DNA from 2 places in the Clostridium sp. SGI.024 genome. Region 2 is predicted to be linked to the other one. Evidence: a T-box and tRNA genes for the amino acid it is inferred to sense, from the RefSeq annotation. Region 2 holds a T-box; the other holds one or more tRNA genes.
What was found. A T-box is a leader RNA that pairs with one kind of tRNA and senses whether it is charged. The one in region 2 lies ahead of ACQRD5_RS09705 (valine--tRNA ligase), so its partner is inferred to be a tRNA-Val.
Positions count from the first base shown of each region.

Region 1: it has a tRNA-Val gene. The T-box ahead of ACQRD5_RS09705 (valine--tRNA ligase) is inferred to sense a tRNA for this amino acid. The anticodon was not compared.

Region 1 covers NZ_JBNPON010000090.1:458-9,067, reverse strand. Annotated here, with positions in the region: gene ACQRD5_RS15920 (ComF family protein) at 327-971, opposite strand; gene ACQRD5_RS15915 (hypothetical protein) at 944-1,966, opposite strand; gene recD2 (SF1B family DNA helicase RecD2) at 1,977-4,208, opposite strand; gene nagA (N-acetylglucosamine-6-phosphate deacetylase) at 4,360-5,490, shown strand; gene metK (methionine adenosyltransferase) at 5,528-6,703, opposite strand; SAM riboswitch class I at 6,802-6,908, opposite strand; tRNA gene ACQRD5_RS15895 (tRNA-Tyr) at 7,127-7,211, opposite strand; tRNA gene ACQRD5_RS15890 (tRNA-Thr) at 7,219-7,293, opposite strand; tRNA gene ACQRD5_RS15885 (tRNA-Val) at 7,299-7,374, opposite strand; tRNA gene ACQRD5_RS15880 (tRNA-Tyr) at 7,396-7,480, opposite strand; tRNA gene ACQRD5_RS15875 (tRNA-Thr) at 7,487-7,561, opposite strand; tRNA gene ACQRD5_RS15870 (tRNA-Tyr) at 7,581-7,665, opposite strand; gene ACQRD5_RS15865 (hypothetical protein) at 7,874-8,320, opposite strand; gene yyaC (spore protease YyaC) at 8,430-8,610, shown strand, end outside.
Region 2 covers NZ_JBNPON010000029.1:20,635-35,467, forward strand. Annotated here, with positions in the region: gene ACQRD5_RS09655 (NAD(P)/FAD-dependent oxidoreductase) at 1-892, opposite strand, end outside; gene ACQRD5_RS09660 (4Fe-4S dicluster domain-containing protein) at 892-1,299, opposite strand; gene ACQRD5_RS09665 (molybdopterin oxidoreductase family protein) at 1,311-3,395, opposite strand; gene ACQRD5_RS09670 (DUF4003 family protein) at 3,618-4,607, shown strand; gene ACQRD5_RS09675 (ribonuclease Z) at 4,625-5,566, opposite strand; gene deoD (purine-nucleoside phosphorylase) at 5,727-6,437, opposite strand; gene ACQRD5_RS09685 (bifunctional folylpolyglutamate synthase/dihydrofolate synthase) at 6,539-7,852, opposite strand; gene ACQRD5_RS09690 (ATP-grasp domain-containing protein) at 7,853-8,641, opposite strand; gene ACQRD5_RS09695 (ATP-grasp domain-containing protein) at 8,638-9,531, opposite strand; gene ACQRD5_RS09700 (hypothetical protein) at 9,644-10,075, shown strand; gene ACQRD5_RS09705 (valine--tRNA ligase) at 10,200-12,842, opposite strand; T-box leader at 12,924-13,143, opposite strand; gene ACQRD5_RS09710 (CPC_1213 family protein) at 13,291-13,416, opposite strand; gene ACQRD5_RS09715 (carbohydrate kinase family protein) at 13,475-14,419, opposite strand; gene ACQRD5_RS09720 (tetratricopeptide repeat protein) at 14,644-14,833, shown strand, end outside.

The DNA.
Region 1 (8,610 bases), on a different contig from region 2:
ATTATACTATCAGTAATCGTTTTTATCAATACTATTTTCCATAATTTTCAGAATGTTAACTTTTTTGTCTTAAATAAAAAAAATAGCCATCAGTTAAACTAATAGCTAATTAAGTAAAAATAGCTGACCTGGATTTTGCCCCCACACTCGCCTACTGGAGCTTTTGCTACTAGGAATTAACCCCTCACTACTAACCCTCTCAATTACTTGGTAGGACTTACTTCTACACCGCACCATGCTCACTTAGAATTTTTCTAAGCTTACGTGGATCGTTTTGCCTGCGACTAGCATCGACTTTCATCCACAGACCTATCTTTACTCTATTATTATATATAACTTTTAGCAACTGTCAATATATTTATTGAAATTGCCCCGCTCTCTTTAAGCAATTTTTCACATTCATATAAGGTTGCTCCTGTTGTCATAACATCATCTAAAAGCAGTAATTTTTTATTTTTAATGTTTTTATCAGTTTTTAAAGAAAAGGCTCCTTTTATATTTTTATATCTTTCTTCTTTTGATAATAGCTTTTGCTCTTTTATATTTTTATTTTTTATTATATCCTTACATACACTAATACTTAAATTCTTGCTTATTTCTTCAGCTAAATATTCACATTGATTGAAGCCTCTATCTCTTATTGCTTTTTTACTACTAGGTATATAAACTATAAAATCTATATCAAATTTATTTTCTATAATCATATTGCATAAAAAATCTACTAATATTGAACCTGCAACAAAATTTTTATTATACTTAAACTCTAATATAAGTTTTTTTAAAACTCCATTATAATATCCATAAGAATGAACTTTATCAAATTCTTTTACCCTTTTTATCTTACTTTTACATAATGGGCATATACCCATAAATTCACTATCACAAATTATACAACTATTCTTAGGTGGATAAATAATATCTAACAATTCATCCTTCAATGAAATTAATATTTTAGTAATCCATTTTCCCATATAATTTTGTTATATCTCCTTGCTCTTTCCTTTGCTAAGTCCATATCTTCTGATATATCTTTAGCCACTAGTAGCACCTCGCCTATATTTTTACTTTTAATATTTTTTCCTACATCTGCACAGAAATATAGGATTTTTTTATAATTATAAAAATCTTCATCAGCAAATAATGCAACTATATCAATACCCTCTGTCCCTAAAGAATATTCTCTTATATAATTAGTAATAATAAACGCACTCTTATTTTTGTTAATATAAATAGTATCTAATTCTTTTTTTGATTCTCCCTTTAGTAGTTTAATTACATTAACATCCTTTATCTTTATTTCATTAGTATAGTAATTATATACTTTCTGAATCCTTTCTTCAGTTGGAATATAAATTATTACTTTTCTCTTATTATTCTTAAACCATATTAAATAGTCATATAAAGTATATGGAATATCTTCATCAAGTTTAACCCTAGTTGTTATTATTCTAGGTTCTACAAAGACATTTCTCCTAATTAAATCACTTATTTCAAAAGCTGTTCCCATATTAACTACTCTATCTATTGAATATGATATTATTCTTTTAGCATAAATATATAAATACTCTAATCCAGTTCTAATCTCTTCCTTTGATACTATAGAATATTCACTTATATCATCAATAATACAAATATCATAATAATTTTTTACATCTTTAATATTTTTAGAATTTATAAAAACTAAATTTTCAGACCCATCTAATTCCTTATTACAAGAATACTTAAAATTTAATTTTTCTTTCTTTAATTCTACTAATATTTCTTCTTTGCATTTTTCACCATTCCATACATATAAAACCTTTTTATTTTCTTTAATTGACATCTTAATAATATTAATAAAAATTAATGCTGTATTATATGGATTGGTTATTATATTTAAAATTTTTGATTGCTTATTATACCACTTATTTATTTTAGATACACAATTATTAAACTCTTTCACGTTAATTAATATATTATCTAACATTTAACTTCTCCTACTCAGTGAATATTTCATTACTAGTAATATCTACAATTCTATTTTTTAGAGATGAATATCTGCTTACACTCTTATCATTAGTAATCATATATTGTAATGCTTTTGGAACTCCAACAACCACAACTAATTCTTTTGCTCTAGTAATTGCAGTATAAAGTAAATTTTTATTCATAAGTAAAGGTGAACCCATAAAAGCTGGAGTAATAATAACTTTAAACTCACTTCCTTGGCTTTTATGAATGGTTATGGCATAGGCTAATTCTAATTCATCTAAATATATGTAATCATAAACAACTTTTCTTTCATCATCAAAGACTACAGTTAATGTTTTTTCTTCATCATTAATGCTTTCTATAAAGCCCATATCTCCATTAAATACGCCTACTCCTTCATTATCTCCATATCCATTTATTCTAACCCACTTTAAAGAATAATTATTTTTAATTTGCATTACCTTATCCCCTTCTCTAAAGGTAACATCTTTTAAATCTTTTTCTTTTTTACCTGGAGATTTTGGATTTAATACATTTTGCAATTCATTATTTAAATTTTGTACCCCTAGTATACCTTTTCTTGTAGGCGTTAGTATTTGAATATCCCTATATTTATCCCAAGCTGTATTAAACTTTGGAAGCCTTCTATTTATTAAATCTATTATTGTCCTAAGTATTTCATTAACATCTTCCTTATTCTCAAAGAAAAAATCTCCATCTTTTCTATTTAAAATTGGCATTTCTCTATTATTAATTTTATGTGCATTAGTTACTATTAAACTTTCTTTTCCTTGTCTAAATATATCTTTTAATCTAACTACTTTTATAAATTTACTTTCAATTAAGTCTTTTAATACATTTCCTGCTCCTACAGAAGGAAGCTGATCAACATCACCAACTATAATTAATCTAGTGCCTAATTTTATTGCCTTAAGTAAACTATTCATAAGCATTATATCTATCATAGATGCTTCATCTATAATAATTACATCTGCTTCTAGCGGCTCACTTTCGCCTAGCTTATAGTAAGACTTTCCTTCATCACTAACACCCATTTCTAGTAGTCTATGTATTGTTTTAGCTTCTCTTCCAGTAGATTCACTCATTCTTTTTGCTGCTCTTCCAGTTGGAGCCCCTAGAACTACTTTCATATTGTTATTTTCATAAATTTCAATTATGGCTTTTATTATAGTTGTCTTCCCTGTACCAGGTCCTCCTGTAATTATTTCTATTCCATTATCAAAAGCCCCTACTATTGCCTCTCTTTGTGATGGTGCAAATTTTATGCTATATTTTTTTTCAAAAACTCCTATTTCAAACTCAATATCTGAATTAATACTTCTAAAATTCTCCATACTTAAAGTTATTATCCTATTAGTTACACCTAATTCACAATAATAATATGGTAATGCAAATACAGAATCTATCCCTTCTATTTTTTCAACTTTTACTTTAGAATCTAAAGATAAATTATATAAACTTTCTTCAACCATTTCAGAAGTAGCACCTAATATTTTACTTGATTCTCTTATTAATTCATCCTTTGGCATAAATGTATTACCTGAGGCAGAAAATTGGTTTAATATGTATCTAATTCCACTTTGAATTCTAAAAGGAGAATTTGGTTCAATTCCTATACTTTTTGCTATTCTATCAGCAGTTATAAATCCAATACCACTAATTTCATCTGAAAGAATATAAGGATTTTCTAATATTATTTCTTTAGCATCAGCTCCAAATTTTTTGTGGATCTTTATACACTGATTTGTACTCATCCCATGGCCTTGAAAAAACATTACTATATCCTTTAAATCCCTTTGTTCTAAATATGACTCCTTAATAATTTCAAACTTTTTTTCTCCTATTCCTTCTACTAATTTTATTTTATCTATATCTGTATCTAAAACTTCTAAAGTTTTTTCCTTAAATTTTTCTACTAGCCTTTTAGCTGTAATAGGTCCTATTCCTCTTATTATTCCTGTTGATAAATATCTTTCAATTCCTTTTGTGGAATTTGGAAGTATTTCTTCATATTCTTCTATATTAAATTGTCGTCCAAATTGCTTATGAACTACCCATTGTCCTTTTAACTTAACATGTTGACCTTCTTTTATAAAGGGAACCACTCCAACTGCACTAATTATTTCTTTTTCTATTCTTATTTTAGTTACCACATACCCAGTATCGTCACTTTTAAATACAATAGATTCAACTATTCCATTTATACAATCTTCCATGTTACCTTCTCCAAATCTAAATATTTTTATTAATTTCTATTTTTATTATATAATATATCTAAATTAATACATACTAAAGATTAATTTTTTAATTACTATTATTTTCAATATGCTATAATTAATGTATATTCAAATTTATGGAGGTGTTTATATGCTTATAAAAAACTGTAATATTATATATCTTGATAAAATAGAAAAAGGTTCTGTTTTAGTTGAAAATGGTAAGATAAAAGAAATAAATCCAACTAATGTTGATACTACTGACGTACTTGATGCTAATGGATTATATTTATCTCCTGGATTTATAGATGTTCATATTCATGGTGCTGGTGGTCATGATACTATGGATGGTACTTTTGAAGCAATTAATGAAATATCAAAAGTAATAGTAAAACATGGAACTACTGCTTTTACACCAACAACAATGACTGTTGCTGTAGAAGATATTAGAAAGTCAATGGAAGTTATAAAAGAAGCTAAGGAAAATGGAACTGATGGTGCTATCGTACTAGGTGCTCATTTAGAAGGACCTTTCATTAGTCCAAAAGCTATAGGAGCTCAAAATCCTAATTTCTTAATTGCACCAACTTTAGAAAACTATACTGCAATGGTTGGAGATGCTGAAGATGCAGTTGTATCTATCACAATTGCTCCTGAAGTTCCTGGAGCTAAAGAATTAATAAAAGAATTATCTCAAAGAGGAGTTGTTTGCTCTATAGGTCATACTAAAGCTACATATGCCGAAGCTATGGAAGGAATTAAATGTGGATGTTGCCACTCAACTCACCTTTTCAATGCTATGACACCTTTTGCTCATAGAGAACCTGGTGTTGTTGGTGCTATTTTTGATAGTGAAATAACAACTGAAACTATTTCAGATGGAATACATATATCTTACCCAGCCCTTAGAATAGCTTACAACCAAAAGACTCCTGATAAGGTTCTTTTAGTTACAGATGCTATGATGGCTTGTGGAATGTCTGATGGTATGTATGCTTTAGGTGGTCAAGATGTTGAAGTTAAAGATGGTGCTGCAAGATTATTAAGTGGAAGCTTAGCAGGTTCAATTCTTACTTTAGATAGAGCGGTTCATAATGTTTATAAAAACGTTGGACTTCCATTATATGAAGCTGTTAAAATGGCTAGCTATAATGCTGCAAGACACTGTAAAGTTGAAGATAGAAAAGGCCTTATAAAAGAAGGCTATGATGCAGATTTACTATTATTTGATGAAGATATTAACATCAAAAATGTAATAGTTGGCGGAAAAGTATTAGTATAAAAAGGAGCTGCCTAAGCAGCTCCTTAATTTATATATTTTATAAATATTTTTTTATTTCTTCTACTTTGTTTAATTGTTCCCAAGGAAGATTTAAATCAATTCTACCAAAGTGTCCATAAGCTGCAGTTTGCTTATAGATAGGTCTTCTTAAGTCTAAATCTCTAATTATAGCACCTGGTCTTAAGTCAAATATCTTCTCTACAATTGAAACTATTTCTTCTTCAGACTTCTTACCTGTTCCAAATGTTTCTATTTCAATTGATACTGGCTTAGCAACGCCAATAGCATATGCTAATTGTATTTCTAATTTATCAGCAACCCCTGCTGCAACTAAGTTCTTTGCTACCCATCTAGCTGCATATGCTGCAGATCTATCAACCTTAGTTGGATCCTTTCCTGAGAAAGCACCGCCACCATGTCTTCCATATCCACCATAAGTATCAACAATTATCTTTCTTCCTGTTAAACCACTATCTCCTTGTGGGCCACCAACAACAAATCTACCTGTTGGGTTAATAAAATACTTAGTTTTATCATCTAATAATTCAACTGGAACTACAGCTTTTATTACATGTTCCATTAGGTCTTTTCTAATTTGTTCTTGAGAAACTTCTTCGCTGTGTTGTGTTGATATAACGATTGTATCTATTCTTAATACTTTATTATCATCATACTCTACAGTAACTTGAGTTTTTCCATCTGGTCTTAAATATGCTAAAGTTCCGTTTTTTCTAACTTCTGATAATCTTCTTGATAATCTATGAGCCATAGCTATTGGTAATGGCATAAATTCTTCTGTTTCATTAGTTGCAAAACCAAACATCATACCTTGGTCTCCAGCTCCAACAGCTTCAACATTATCCTTTTCTCCCGCTTTATATTCTAAAGCTTCATTTACTCCCATAGCTATATCACCTGATTGCTCATCTATAGAAGTTAAAACTGCACATGTTTCACAGTCAAAACCATATTTGGCTCTATCATATCCTATTTCTTTAATAGTTTCTCTTACTAACTTTGGAATATCAACATAGCAATTAGTTGATATTTCTCCCATAACTAAAACCATTCCTGTAGTAACAGCAGTTTCACAGGCTACTCTTGCCATAGGGTCTTTTGCTAAGATACTATCTAAGACTGCATCTGATATTTGGTCACAAATTTTATCTGGATGTCCTTCTGTAACTGACTCTGATGTAAATAATTTTTTCATATTAATATCTCCTTTCTTTTTTTTGATATTAATTCTAAAAATTTAGCTATATAATAAAAAATCTCTTCGATAAGAAGAGATGTTAAAAATCATAACTTTTCTTATCTTGCAAAATTATATTGCTGGAATTGGCACCACACTCAAATGAATGAAGTAGGTTGCCGGGTTTCATAGGGCCCTTTCCCTCCACCTCTCTTGATAAGAACTAATATCAAATTTTACTTTTCAGATTATATCATTTTTAAAATTATTCGTCAAGAACAATACATATTATTCTGAATATTTGTTTTATAAAAATATTTCTTATTTTTCTTCTCTGTATTTATACTATAGATGCCCTTAATCTTTATTATTCATTTCAAAAAGTCGTAATAAATGAACAAACAAAAAGTCGTACTTCTTATGAAATACGACTTTTTGTTTTGGTGGGGGAGGACGGATTCGAACCATCGAAACGAAACGTAACAGATTTACAGTCTGCCCCCTTTGGCCACTCGGGAACTCCCCCTTATTTATGGAGCTGGCAATAGGAATCGAACCTACAACCTGCTGATTACAAGTCAGCTGCTCTACCGTTGAGCCATGCCAGCATATATGGTGGAAACAACAGGGATCGAACCTGTGACCCTCTGCTTGTAAGGCAGATGCTCTCCCAGCTGAGCTATGCTTCCATACACAAATCAAATTTAAAATGGTGGGGGAGGACGGATTCGAACCATCGAAACGAAACGTAACAGATTTACAGTCTGCCCCCTTTGGCCACTCGGGAACTCCCCCATTTTTTGGAGCTGGCAATAGGAATCGAACCTACAACCTGCTGATTACAAGTCAGCTGCTCTACCGTTGAGCCATGCCAGCATATTCAAATAAATTTAAATGGTGGGGGAGGACGGATTCGAACCATCGAAACGAAACGTAACAGATTTACAGTCTGCCCCCTTTGGCCACTCGGGAACTCCCCCATAAAATTTATTTTATTATTTTCAGTCATTGGATTTTACTCGCTCGACTGACAATGACTAGTATATATTTATTATTTACTAATTTCAAGTTTAATATTTATTCATTTAACTGAATTACAGTTATTTTATTCTATTTTTCTTTCATTTCCTCACATTTAATACTATTATCTTTTTTAAAATTATATTTATTATATTTTATTTATTAAATTTAGTCTAAAATAATTGAATTTATAGAATTCTCTAGTATATCTTTAAATATTTCATAATCTGATGAACTCATTCTCTTTTTAGCTAATTCTACGCCTTTTTTTATTTGTTCTTTGTTGTCTTTATCTATAAAAAAATCATTAATTTTTATTAAATCTAAAATAGATAATTTTTTCATAATTACATTCAACTTTTCTTTTCTCTCATTATCAAGATAATTAAATAAACTATTTGAAATACTTTGCTTTAATGAAACAGTTTCTACTTCAACAGAATCATTAATAAAATCTTTATTTTTATTTAAAGTATTATTTTCATTTATATCTTCACTAAAAATCTCATTACTTAATACCTCTTTACTTTTTAGAGGCTCCCAAATAAGTAAAAAATAAATAGGTATACTTGCACCTAATATAATAGTAAATATATAAATTATTACCTTTTTCATATAGTTCACCACCTTTATTTAATTACTATCCTGTTTATATTTTTTTATACATTTTATTATATTTAAATTGCTTACCACATATATTGGTATAATCAGGAGGTGAATTTTAATGAAGCATAAAGTACATTATGATGATCATAATTCCTACATGGAAATTGCTAATAAAATAAAAGAATATATAAAAGATAATACTGTAATAATTTGTGTAGGTACAGACAAATGTATTGGAGACTCTCTTGGTCCACTTGTAGGTAGTATTTTAGTGGAAAATAATTTTTTATTACCTGTCT
Region 2 (14,833 bases):
TATTGTGAGCTGCTATTATTCCTTCCTTTACAGCTGTTGGCCATATTGGATTTCTACCAGTTACATCACCAGCTCCAAATACTCCATCAATATTAGTTTTTCCCTTTTCATCTATTATTAAACCAAATCTATCGCATTCAATATTGCTATTAGCTAAGAATCCAATATTAGATCTTACACCAGTTGCAACTATTACTAATTCACATGGTATTTCCTCACCTGTATTTATTAATAATGCTTTAGGATTATTTTCTTCATCAAGTATTAACTTTTCAGCTCTAACTCCTAGCTTTAAGTTAACTCCTTGCTCTGAAAATTTGTTTTCATATATTGAAGAAGCATATTTATCTAATTGGATAGGAAGAACTTTATCTCCCATTTCTACTAATGTTATATTAACACCAGTATCTATAAGACCACTTACAGCATCTATACCAACAAGTCCAGCCCCTAAAACAACAACATTTTTAACTTTAGCAGCTTCTTCTTTAATTAATATAGCATCTTCTAAATTTCTAAGACCTACTACATTTTTACCTTCTCTTAACCCTTCAACTGGAGGAATAAAAGCAGATGCTCCACTACAAATCATTAACTTATCATATTTAATACTTTCACCATTTGAAAGATTTAAGGTCTTTTCCTCATCTTTTAATTCTAATACTTCTACGCCTTTAATCCAGCTTATATTGTATTCTTCAAAAAAGTTTTTAGATGTAAAATTTAATTTTTCAATATTTCTATGATTAGATATATAATGATGTAAAATACATCTTGAATATACTTCAGTATCTTTAGAAATTAATACTATTTCAGCATCCTTATCTAATTCTCTTAATGTTTTTGCTCCACTAATTCCTGCTGCAGATGCTCCTATAACTACATATCTCATTAATTAGATACCTCCTCTAATGTAATAGCTGCCATTGGACATCTTTCTACACACTGTGGAGTCCCAGCATCTTTACAGCCATCGCATTTCATAATTTCCTTATGAGTTCTGCTATCAGCTTTTAAAACTCCATAAGGACATGCCATTATACACATATAACAGCTTGCACAACGATCTTTATCATAATTTACTAAACCAGTATCTTTATCTTTGCTCATAGCTCCTGTCATGCAAGTGTAAACACATTCTGGTCTATCGCAATGTCTACAAAAAATAGGTGCATATTTTCCATTACTGTCTACAGTAATTCTACTTCTTGTATCTTCTGAATTATGAGATACTATGCATGCTGTTGTACAAGTTAAACATCCAACACATTTAGATCTATCAATTTTTATTCTTTTCATATTTAAATCTCCTATTTCTTAGAAATATTTACTGCAACAGTTTTAAAAGATGGCTCCTTTGAATAAGGATCATAAACTGAAGGAGTAAGTGAATTTGTTTCTATATAGTGAATAGGTGCATATAAATAATATTTTTTAACATTTTCTGAATATACAACATTAAATTCACTAGTTTTTCCGTTTTGAGAAGTAATATTTACTCTTTCGTTTTCTTCTATATTTAACTCTTTAGCTAACTCTGGATTCATTAATACATAAGATTCTTTGCTATAAATCTTGTTATGTTCAATTTCTCTTGATCTAACTTGAGTATGCCATTGACCAACTGTTCCTCTTCCACTATTAAATATATAAGGGAACTCTTTTGAAGCCTTTGTTGGATTTTCAGCTATATCTTCAAAGAAAATCTTAGCCTTCTTAGATGGTGTATAGTAATTTCCATCTTCATATAATCTTCTTTCATCTTCTTCCAATACTTGTCCTTCTCTAAATGGCCATTGAACCCCTCTAGAGCCACTCATATTTTCGCCTTCTAACATTTCATAAGTAACCCCAGTAATGTCACAAGGCATTCCCTTAGAACACTTCTTTAATAATTCAAAAGTATCTCTTGGTGTCTTCCAATTATCTAATAAGCTTCCCATTCCTAACTCTTCACCAATTTTGAAGAATATTTCAAAATCAGAAAGTTCTCCTTCTTCTTTAGCTATAACAGGATTTACCTTTGATAGTCTACGTTCAGTATTTATAAGTACACCTTCTTTTTTAATTGCTGGAACAGAAGGTAAATATAAGTCACAAAGCTTAGCTGTATCTGTATCTTCATATATATCTTGAACCACTAAGAAATCTAAATTCTTAACAGCATCTAAAAATTGCTTATTATTAGTAAATGAATGTCTTGGGTTTGTACAAATTACCCATAATCCTTTAATTTCTCCTGCAATAGCTTTTTCTATTATAACGTTATATGGTAAAGTAGGCTTAGTTATAAGAACATCTTCCTCTACACCTAAAGCTTCAGCAACTGCCTTTCTTCTTACTGGATTATCGAAATCTCCACCACCATAAAGTCCTGCAGTATTACTAAAAGCTCTTGAGCCCATTGCATTACATTGCCCTGTTAATGAATTAGCTCCTGTCCCTGGTCTTCCTATATTTCCAGTTATTAAAGCTAAGTTAATTATTGACTGTGCTGTTCTAACTGCTTGGTATCCTTGATTAACCCCCATTGTCCACCAGAAAGATACTCTTTTACCATTATGTATTATTTCTGCAAGCTCTAACACTCTTTCTTTAGATATTCCTGTATTTTCTTCTACATCCTCTAAATTAAATTTAGAAACATGATTCTTAAACTCTTCAAATCCTTCAGTATGTTCTTCTATATATTTATTGTCAATCCAACCATTTTGAATTAACGTATTCGCTAATGTGTACATTAAAACTAAATCAGCCTTTGGCTTAATATCTATCCATATATCTGAATTTAATGCTGTTTCTGATCTTCTTGGATCTATTGTAATTATTTTTGCTTCTTTATTTCCTCTTATTCTTCCCCAGAATACTGGATGAGCAATTACAGGGTTAGCTCCTATTAAGAATATTGTATCTGATAGTTCAGCGTCATTTAAAGTATAAGGAGGAGCATCAAATCCAAAACTTTGCTTATGAGCTACAACAGATGTTGCCATACATAATCTAGTATTTCCATCTCCATGCATTCCCATATAGTTTCTACCAACATGACCTAATAAAGCCATTTCTTCAGTAGTCATTTGGCCTGTACTAATATATGCAACACTTTCTTTTCCATATTTATTTTGAATATTTGTCATTTTTTCAGCAAATAGTTTAATTCCTTCGTCCCAAGATACTTCCTTCATTTCTCCATTTTCATCTCTTACTAATGGAGACTTTCTTGCCTTTATTTTAGTTTGTTGCTTATCCAAGTTTAAACCTTTTATACAACAGAACCCTTTATTAACTGGGTAATCTTTAGTAGGCGAAACTCTCTTTATTTCTCCACCTTCAACATGAAAGTCTACATTACATGCTAAAGCACATAAGTTACAAGTTGATTGAATCTTTCTCATATATATACATCTCCACTTCTAATAATAGAAATTAATTAAACAATTATATTTTATCATTAATAATTTATAGAAACTGTGATTATTATCACAGTATTATTAACTTTTGTTATTTAATTCACAATTAATAATGAGTTATTTTTTACTGTATAATGGGTTAATATAATTGACTTTGGTAAAAAATTCAACTATACTATTTTTATATTAGATGAAAGGGGTAATAATATGTTAGATAGTAAATTAGATTTATTAATTAGAAATAGCACTGTTTTAGAAAATGCGAAATCAAGCTTTGGAATGGGAACCTTTAAAAGGTGTAATGCATTAAATCTGACTTTAAGAAATATTGAAGCTGATATAGATAAAATTAATGAATGTATTTCTATAATAAAAGGAAATTCAAGTATTTTTTCTAACTTCAGAGGAAATAACTTATTAACTACTGCCGTTAATTTATCAATGAAAAATAATCCCAATGAAAGTTTTCACGAAATTATGGATATTTATAAAAAATTAAAAGATAGATTTTTTACTAATGAATTTTTAGTGCTAGCTGCACAAACAATTTATAATTACAAAGAAGATAATGAAATAGATTCGTTAGTAATTAATACTAGAAAAGCTTATGATCTTATGAAAGAAAATCATTTATTTTTAACTGGACATGAAGATATTTGTTCAGCAGCTTTAATTGCTACAACATCTAAAGACTTAGACAAAACCTTCAAAGATATGGAGGAATGCTATAGTATTTTAAGAAAAAATGGTTTTATTGCTGGCAATAATCTTCAAAGTTTAACTCACATACTTTCACTTTTCGAAGGTTCACCTGAAGAAAAATGTGAAAAGGTAATTTTATTAAATAAAACCTTAAAGAAACACTCAACAGCATTAAAAAGTTATTCCCTACCAATTTTAGGTGTAGTGGCTCTAACTAATTATGATTATGAAAATTTTGCTAATGAGTTAACTTCAACAACTAAAAAATTATCAAAACATCGTGGATTTGGAATTTTTTCTTTAGATTCAGTAATAAGAAATATGATAGCCGCTTCATTGGTTTCCTTAGAAGCAATTGAAAATACTGATTCCTCAATTAAAGATAAATTAATAGAAACAACAAATAGTATATCATTAAATATAGTTATAATTATGCAAATAGCGGCAGCTTCTGCTGCTAGTGCTGCAGCTGCAGCCGCTGCTGCTAGCAACTAATTAAAAATCCTTAAAGTTTAATCTATAAACTTTAAGGATTTTTCCATTCCATCTTCCCCTATAATAGTATTAGTAAATATTGATGTTGCATTTTCTATAAATTCACTTGGATCAATCATAGCAGGACTAAAGTGTGTTAGTAAAAGTTCATTAACCTTTCCTAACTTAGCTAAAGTAGCAGCTTCTTTAAAAGTCATATGCTTATTTTTTATAGCTTTATGAATATCAGCATCACTCCCATAAGTCCCTTCACATATAAATAAATCACTATCTGCAATTAAATTTATTATTTTTTCATCAGGTCTTGTATCAGTAATATAACTTAATTTTATACCATTTCTTTCATCACCTAGAACCATTGAACTATCATAAGTTATTCCTTCAAAATTAACTACTTCTTCTTTTTGCAATTTACTCCATAAAACTTTAGGTACCTTCATTTCTATAGCTTTATCTATATTGAACTTTCTTCTTCTCTTAAAATATAAACTATATCCTAAACATGCTGCTGAATGATCAAGTTCTTCTGCTTTAAGAATAACCTCACACTTACTTATATCACATAAATCTAAATTAGCTTTATTTAATGCAAATCCCAATTCCTTTCTATTCTCTTCTACCTTTAGCTCATAAGGTAAATATGGAAATAACACACTAAGCCCCTTAATAACATCTTTTATCCCTGTTGGTCCAATAATAGTTAAAGGTTCTTCTCTACCACTATTCCCAATAGTTGCAAGTAGTCCAGGTAACCCTACTATATGATCTCCATGTACATGAGTTATTAGTATTATATCTATTGCTTTAAATCCTAGCTTATTTTTCCTTATGGCAACTTGAGTTCCTTCACCAACATCTATTAATATTTTTCTTCCACTAAAATTAATAAAAAGTGATGATAAATGTCTATTTGGCATAGGCATTCCACCACCACAACCAAGTAAAGTTAAATCTATCAAAAAAACACCTCTTTTGTGCTACGCACAGTTAATAGTTAAAAGTGAATAGTGAATAATTGTGGAAAGGAGCTGTTTTCACAGCTCCAAATAAAAATATATATTTTAGAAATTCTTAAGGAGTTTATCCCTTAGTTCTTCATTATTTACTATTACCTATTCATTATTTTGCAAGTTCTAGGGCAATTTCCATCATATCTGTAAAGCTTTCTTGTCTTTCTTCTGGTGTTGTTTCTATTCCTTTAAATACATGATCTGAAATTGTTAATATAGATAATGCTTCTACATTATATTTTGCAGCAAGGGTATATAATTCTGCTGATTCCATTTCCACAGCTAAGCATCCATATTCTGCCCATAAATTTAAGCCACCTACATTTGTATCATCATAAAATAAGTCTGAAGATAAAACATTACCAACCTTTATATTTAATCCCTTTTCTTTTCCTTTATTATATGCTTCTAATAAAAGTTCAAAGTTTGCTGTAGGAGCATAATCCATTCCTAAAAATCTTCTATTATTTATTGCTGAGTTAGTAGATGCACTTTGTGCTAATACTATATCTCTTACATTCACATTATCGTTAATTGAACCAGCTGAGCCAATTCTAATAAGTCTTTTAGCTCCATAAAATCTAATTAACTCATTTACATAAATTGAGTGTGATGGCAATCCCATTCCTGTTCCTTGTACTGATATTCTTTTTCCCTTGTATGTACCAGTATAACCATACATTCCTCTAACTGTATTATAGCAAACAGGATTTTCTAAGTAAGTTTCTGCTATAAACTTTGCTCTTAGTGGATCTCCTGGTAATAATACTGTTTCTGCTATTGCTCCTTCGCTAGCCATTATGTGTAAATGCTTTGCCATATCAAAAGCCTCCTTAATATATTTACAAATTACTTTTTATAATACAATTATTATTATATACTTATATCATTGATTTAAAAAGATTTATCTTAAACTCTTACTTAATTATTATTACTTATTATCCCCTTAATTATTTCTCTCATTTTACCAATCATATACAAAGATCCAGAAGCTAATATTATATCATCTTCATTAGCTCTATTAATTGCATAGTTAGCTGCCTTTTTATAATCTTCAAAGGATAAACAATTCTTATTGTATTTCAAAACTTTCTTCTTTAAATCTTCTGAATTTGTAGCTCTATTTGAGTTAGAGGTAACAGTATATACTTCCTTAGCCATAGGAGCAATAATTTCCAACATTTTTTCTACTTCTTTATCGCCTAAAATTCCTAGTATTAAATATAAATTTTTATATTTAAAGTATTCTTCTATATTCTTTTTTAAATACTGAACGCCATCTACGTTATGAGCACCATCAACTACAATATATGGTTTTTCATTTAATATTTCTAGTCTACCCTTCCACTTTACCATCCTAGTAGCTAGTTTTAATATATTTATATCTAAATTAATGTATTTTAAATTATCTAATTCTTTTAAAGCTTCAATAGCTAAAGATAAGTTAAGCATTTGATGTTTTCCTAATAAAGATAAATTAAGTATCTCTTCTTTGCCATTAATATTAACTAAAATCTTTTGATTTATATTATTGTCCCTATTGATTTCTAAAATTTTATAATTATTAGGATTTACTATAATTAAATTAGAATTTTCTTTTATAGCTTTTTCTGTAATAACTCTTATTACTTCATCTCTTTGAATATAAGTAACTATAGGAATTCCTCTTTTTATTATTCCTGCTTTTTCTTTAGATATTTCTTCTATTGTATTTCCTAAAATATTCATATGATCCATACTAATAGAAGTAATAATTGATAAAATAGGAGTTAATACATTTGTTGAATCTAATCTTCCTCCTAACCCAACTTCAATAATTCCAAAATCCACCTTTTGTCTATATAAATATAAAAACATTATACAAGTTAAAACTTCAAATTCAGTTGGGTGATTAAAACCTTCCTTAACTACTTGATTTACAAAAGGTTTTATTTCATTTATTAAACTTATAAAATCCTCTTCTTTAATATTATTATCATTTATTCTTATAGTTTCTTCTATTTCCTCCAAATGTGGAGAATTAAAGAAACCTATCTTATAACCATGTTCAATTAACACTTTACCTAAAATTGCAGATGTTGAACCTTTTCCATTAGTACCTGCTATATGTATAAGTTTTAATTTTTTATGTGGATTACCTAATAACTCAAGTAATCTTTCTGTACGCTCAAGTCCATAATTTGATCCAAGCACTCTTAACTCCTCTAAATATTTAAGTGTATCTATATCTTTCATTTATACCATCCCTTTAACTTCATTTGAAATATGATTTAAAAACTTTTCCATTGTATCATTTATTCCTAAATAGCTTAACATCCTACTACCAACAGCATCTTCAAATTCGTTAAATAAAAGTTCTCCATTTCTTAGAAGTAAAAAATCTATTCCACCGAAGTCTATATTTAAATTTTCTAATATCTTATTAATAATCTTTTCTTCTTTGTTAGAATAATTGTAGATCTGAACATCTCCACCCTTTGTAAAATTTGATATAATACTATTTTCCTTAGGAATTCTAATTACAGCATGTTCAATTTTATTTTTTATAACATAAAATCTTATATCACCAATATAATCTTCAATATATTCTTGATAAACATTTTTACTAAAATCTAAATTATCATATTCATTAACTATTCTAATGTCAGAACCACCATGCCCATTTTTAGGTTTTTCTATAACTTTATTTATTTTAAAACTATTATCTAAATTTCTAAAAACCTTTGGATATTTTATTCCTAAAGTATCTATATAATCATAAGCAATTAATTTATCATTACCTAAAATACAAAACTTATAGTTGTTATAAACTCTAATTCCTTCTTCTTCCAACTTATAAGTAAGATTAAAATTTCTAGATCTATTTATTGCAAATTTAAAATTATATTCTAAATCATTAATATCTTTATCTAATATAAGTCTTATATTAAGTCCTCTTTTTCTTCCTTCTTCAATAAGCCAACTTATATATGAATTATTTTTCTCTATATCTTTTTCATTGTATATTAAAATACCATCAATCATAAAATTTCCCCTAAAATATATTCTAATATTTTCTTACCAAAGCCTTTTCCATATATTTTTTCAAAGCTTAGAAAATTCAAATTTGAATTTACTTCGCAAAGTAATGGCTTATTATTTTCTCCAAATAATAAATCCACCCCCGAGAAATCTAACCCAAGTACTTTATGTGCCTTTAGTGCAATTTCTTCTTGCTCTTTATTTAGCTCTACTAAAGTACCCTTACCACCTTGAGATATATTGGCTCTGAAATCTCTTTCTGATGTTCTAAGCATAGCCCCTATAACTTTATCTCCAATAATATTAACTCTTATATCTTTTCCAAAGCTACTTTTTATATTTTCTTGAATTATAAAATCTATTTTATTTTTATTTAGATCTTTAACTTTATTAATAAATTCTTCCCTATTATTTATTAAGTAAACCTGCATTCCAAAGGAACCCATAGCTTCTTTTATTATTACACTTTCCCCTAAAGCTTCATAGCAGTTAATTAAATAATCTTCACTATTTAATAAATAATCAAATATCATTGGAGATATAATAGTTTTCGGCATACTTATACTATTGTTTGAAAGAACTAAATGCATAAGACCCTTATGATCACAATTCTTAATAGCAGTACTAGAATTAAAAACTCTATAACCCATTTTTTCTAAGTGACTTGCAAGTAATACATCCTTATCCCAAAAAATAATAAACTTTGGTTCTTCCACTTTTCTACTATAAATTAGCTTGGCTTCTCCATTATTATCATACATAGGAATTAATTCTGTATTTTTTATAGCCTCTAAATTTATACCTAACTTCCTAGCATCTTCAACTAAGGAATCTACAAGCTCTATTATTTTAGTAATATTTAATGTTCCATTATAAATTATCCATCCAGTCATATTCAACCTACTCTCTTATTATGTAGTATTAATTAACCTATTTTTATCACTTTTAAAATTCTTTGTCAACCTTTATACTATAATTATTATACTTAACAAAAGGAGCCTAATCATGAATGATTTAAATGAAATTTTAGATTTAGATTTAAATAAAATATCTATATACGAAATAAATGAAGAAAAACTAGTTTCTTTAAAGAATTGCGATTACTATATAAAAAATAACTTTTATTTTTGGTTAATTAATAAAATAAATACTCTTGAAACTAAAAATCTTTATAAAGAACTAGCTTATGGTCATTATTTAATGTCTTATTATATTTTTATAGTGTTAACACCATTATCTTATGAAGAGTTAGCATTTTACCATATAGAAAAAGCTTTAAAATATGATGATAATATAGATTATAAAGAGTGGATTCTCATTTTTGCTACTTTGCCTAACCCATTTTTAAAAACTTATGCTGCAATAAAAATAGCAGAAGAAGTTCTAGAAAAAGATCCAAATAGCAATTTAGCAAATACTATTTTACAAATCTTTTAATATAAATAAATTAAGGGAGTATCGCTAATAGATGTTAATCTATTAACTATTCTCCCTTAATTTATTTTCGTAATTTGGCACAAATTACAACCTTAACTATTCACTATTACCTTTTAGTTCTTAACTAATTTAAAGCTTCTATTCTAACTAAAACAGCATTTAGCATTTCTTGATATTTTTCTCTCTTTTCTTTTTCTCCATCTATTACAGCTTGAGGAGCTTTAGAAACGAAACCTTGGTTAGAAAGCTTTTTATCTATTCTTTCAACTTCACCTTCTAGCTTTTTCTTTTCTTTATTTAATCTTTCAAGTTCCTTTTCCTTATCTACTAAGTCTAAAAGTGGCATAAATAATTCTCCACCTTTAACAACTAAAGATACCGCATTTTCTGGAACTTCATTTTTATCAGTTATAAATACTACTTCAGATGCAGATGCTAGCTTTTCAATATAGTTAACTCCTGAAGTAAATGCTTCCTTTGCTTCATTTGTAGCATGTGCTATAACCTTAGCTTTCCTTGATGGTGGAACATTCATTTCTGCTCTAACATTTCTTAAGCCTTTAATTGCTTCAATTATAAAGTCCATATCTTTTTCTGCTTTATCATTTTCTAAAGCTTCCTTATATTCTGGCCAGTTTGAAAGAACTATTGAATCTCCATCTGTTAATGTAGTATATATTTCTTCAGTTATAAATGGCATTACTGGATGTAATAACTTAAGTCCTGTTTGTAATACTTCATTTAAAACATTGTAAACTATACCTTTAGCTTTTTCATCTTCTCCGTATAATACTCCCTTAACTAATTCTATATACCAATCACAGAATTCAGTCCACATAAAGTCATATACTTTTTGAAGTGCAATTCCAAGTTCATATTTTTCCATGTTTTCAGTTACTTCTTTAACTAAAGTATTCATTCTTGAAAGAATCCATTTATCAGCTAAGCTATATTCCTTGCAATCAGCATATTTATTCATTACTTCTTTATCTAAGTTCATCATTACAAATCTAGATGCATTCCACATCTTATTTGCAAAGTTTCTAGCAGCTTCAACTCTTTCTGGAATATATCTTATATCATTTCCTGGTGAGTTACCAGTAACTAACATAAATCTTAAAGCATCTGCACCATATTCATCTATAACTTCTAATGGGTCAACTCCATTACCTAAAGATTTACTCATTTTTCTTCCTTGTGAATCTCTTATAATACCATGTATTAGAACTGTGTCAAATGGAGTTTTATCCATATTGTGTATTCCTGAGAATATCATTCTTGCAACCCAGAAGAAGATAATATCATATCCAGTTACTAAAACATTTGTTGGATAGAAGTACTCTAAATCCTCTGTTTTATTTGGCCAACCTAAAGTTGAGAAAGGCCATAAAGCTGATGAAAACCAAGTATCTAATACATCTTCATCTTGATGTAAGTGTTTAGATCCACACTTAGGACAAACATCTGGTGCATCCACTTCAACTATAATTTCTCTACAATCATTACAGTACCAAACTGGGATTCTATGTCCCCACCACAATTGTCTTGAAATACACCAATCTTGAATATTTTCCATCCAGTTAAAGTATATCTTATCAAATCTTTCTGGAACGAACTTAGTTTCATTATTTTTAACTACTTCTATAGCTGGTTTAGCTAAAGATTCCATTTTAACATACCATTGTTTAGATATGATAGGCTCTATAACAGTTCCACATCTATCGTGGGTTCCAACATTATGAGTGTGAGGTTTAACTTTAACTAATAAACCTTGTTCCTCTAAATCTTTAACCATTTGCTTTCTAGCTTCGTATCTATCTAAGCCTTTATATTTTCCTCCAAGCTCATTAATAACTCCATGGTCATCCATAACTCTAATTTGTGGTAAATTATGTCTAAGTCCAACTTGGAAATCATTAGGATCGTGAGCAGGTGTTATTTTAACAGCACCTGTTCCAAACTCCATATCAACATAATCATCTGCAACTATAGGAATTTCTCTATCTGTTAAAGGTAACTTTATCATCTTTCCTACTAAAGCTTTGAATCTATCATCATTTGGATTTACAGCAACAGCAGTATCACCAAGTAGTGTTTCTGGTCTTGTAGTTGCTATTTCTAAATATCCACTACCATCAGCTAATGGGTAATTTATATGCCAGAAGAAACCTTCTTTTTCTTCATATTCTATTTCTGCATCTGAAAGTGCTGTTGTACACTTTGGACACCAATTTGTTATTCTATTTCCTTGATATATTAAACCTTCATTATATAGTTTAACGAAAACAGTTCTAACTGCCTTATTTAAGTTTTCGTCCATAGTAAAGGCTTCTCTTGAGAAATCGCAAGAAACTCCCATTTTCTTAAGCTGAGTTCTTATAGTGCCTCTATATTCATTTGCCCATTCCCAAACTTTTTCAAGGAAAGCTTCTCTTCCCATTTCTTTTTTAACTAAGCCTTCTTTTAAAAGCTCATTTTCAACCTTAACTTCAGTTGCAATTGAAGCATGGTCTTGACCTGGAAGCCATAAAGTACAATATCCTTGCATTCTCTTAAATCTTATAAGCATATCTTGAAGAGTATTATCAAGTGCATGACCTAAGTGAAGCTTACCAGTTATATTTGGTGGTGGCATAACTATTGAAAAAGGCTTCTTATTTTTATCAATTACAGGTGTAAAATACTTATTTTCTTCCCAATTTTTATAAATTCTTTCTTCAAAGTCTTTTGGATTATAAGTTGTTGCTAAGTTTTTATTTTCTGACATTTAAAATCCTCCTTTATTTAATAAACCAATAATAATTTCATTATAGTTTTAATTTTTTATATAAAAAAAGAGCCTTCATCACAAAAGGACGAAGACTCGCGGTACCACCTTTATTCTTAACATATAAATATATTAAGCTCTTTATTTATTAACGACTAAGACAGCCGCCTTTACCTACTTAGTTTCAGTAAAGATGCTCAAAAGCTACCTTCAGGGTACTTTAATATAGAAGGCTTTCAGCCGGTGACCTTCATTCTCTTTATATACAGTATTGCTTACTCCTCTTTCTCATTGCTTTTAATATATGATTTTGTATAGATATATTATAATATATTATTATTTTTGTCAATATAAAAGAAATGAAAGAATTAAAGAAAAACTCCTAGGGGAGTTTTAATAACTAACTTATTTTATGATTATTTGGAGCTGTTATACAGCTCCCATATTCTTAAATTATAAAATCCTTTGGATTATGTTCTTTTGCTTTTGGTTCCCCAAAAGCTGCCTTTACACTTTCTACTTGTGGATTATGATTAATATGTTTCTTATGACTATTTTTAGATTTCTTACTCATTTCTTTCACCTCCAAGTTTGTATCATTAGCTTATGTAAAAGAAATATGATTTATGTACTTATCCTTCAATCCATTCCATGTCTTTAATAAACTCATTAACAAAATCTTCACTCATACTTGGATTTATAGTTTCTTCATGAGTTATAGTTGCTATAGACATTGCAATAGCATATTTTACAGTATCTTTAATAGATAATTTATTCATATATCCATATCCAACACCTGCTACAAAAGAGTCTCCAGCTCCTGTAACATTTTTAACTTCAACTGCTGTAGTTCTTATTTTACCTTCTTCCTTTGAGTTTTTATAATATATTCCATCAGCATCTAAGCTAATAAATACATTTTCAACTCCTAAAGATCTAAAATAATTAGCAGCTTTAACTAAATCATTATCACTTTCTATTTTAAATCTACATAAAAGTTCTGTTTCTAACCTATTTGGCTTTATAGTATGAAAATACTTAATTAAATGCTCTACCTTTTTTGCTTTTGTTGCAGAAACAGGATCTAAAATAAATTTAGTTTTTCCTTGGAACTTAGTTAATATATATTCTAAAAGCTCTGGATTATCAGCATCTAAAACAACATATTCTGCATTTTCAATAATACTTGCTTTTGAATCAATAAATGCTGAATCCATTTTATTTAAACACTCCATATCTACTATAGCAGATTCCATTTCACCATTTTCATTTAAAACTGCCATATAAGTAGGTGTACATTCTTCTTCTAAAATCAAAGAATTTTCCATATTATATCCTATCTTCATTGAGTTATCTAATATATTCCTACCTTGTTCATCCCCACCTAAGATAGAAATAAATTCTGTATTAACATTAACTCTTGCTAAATTTTCAGCTATGTTCCTACATACTCCTCCTAAAGATATTTTTATTTGTCCAGGTATTGAATCCCTTTTCTGATACTTCTTCCTACTAAAACCTATAATATCTACAATTGATGCTCCTAATACTAAAATATAAGGATTATTCTTACACATACCATCTCTCCTGATCTATATTGTCCATTCTAAAAAAAACATAAATACATTATATTAAAGAAAACTAAAAAAATAAAGTGATTTTTGAAAAACTTTGTCGAATTATATTATGTAAATTATATATATTTTTAATTATCACAGAATATAAAAAATACATATATTGAATAATAATAAATTAATTAGGAAATAATTATATTAATAGAAAGTATATCCAGGAGGTATCTATGCAATCATTTAATGAAGGAAATAAATATTACAATCTTAAGGATTATGAAAAAGCAATAGATTTATACAAAAAATCCATTGAAAATAATGAAAATACAGCATGTTCATATTATAATTGTGGAGTATGCTTTATTAAATTAAAGGAGTTTAACAAAGCTATTGAAATGATAAAAAAAGCTTTATCTATGC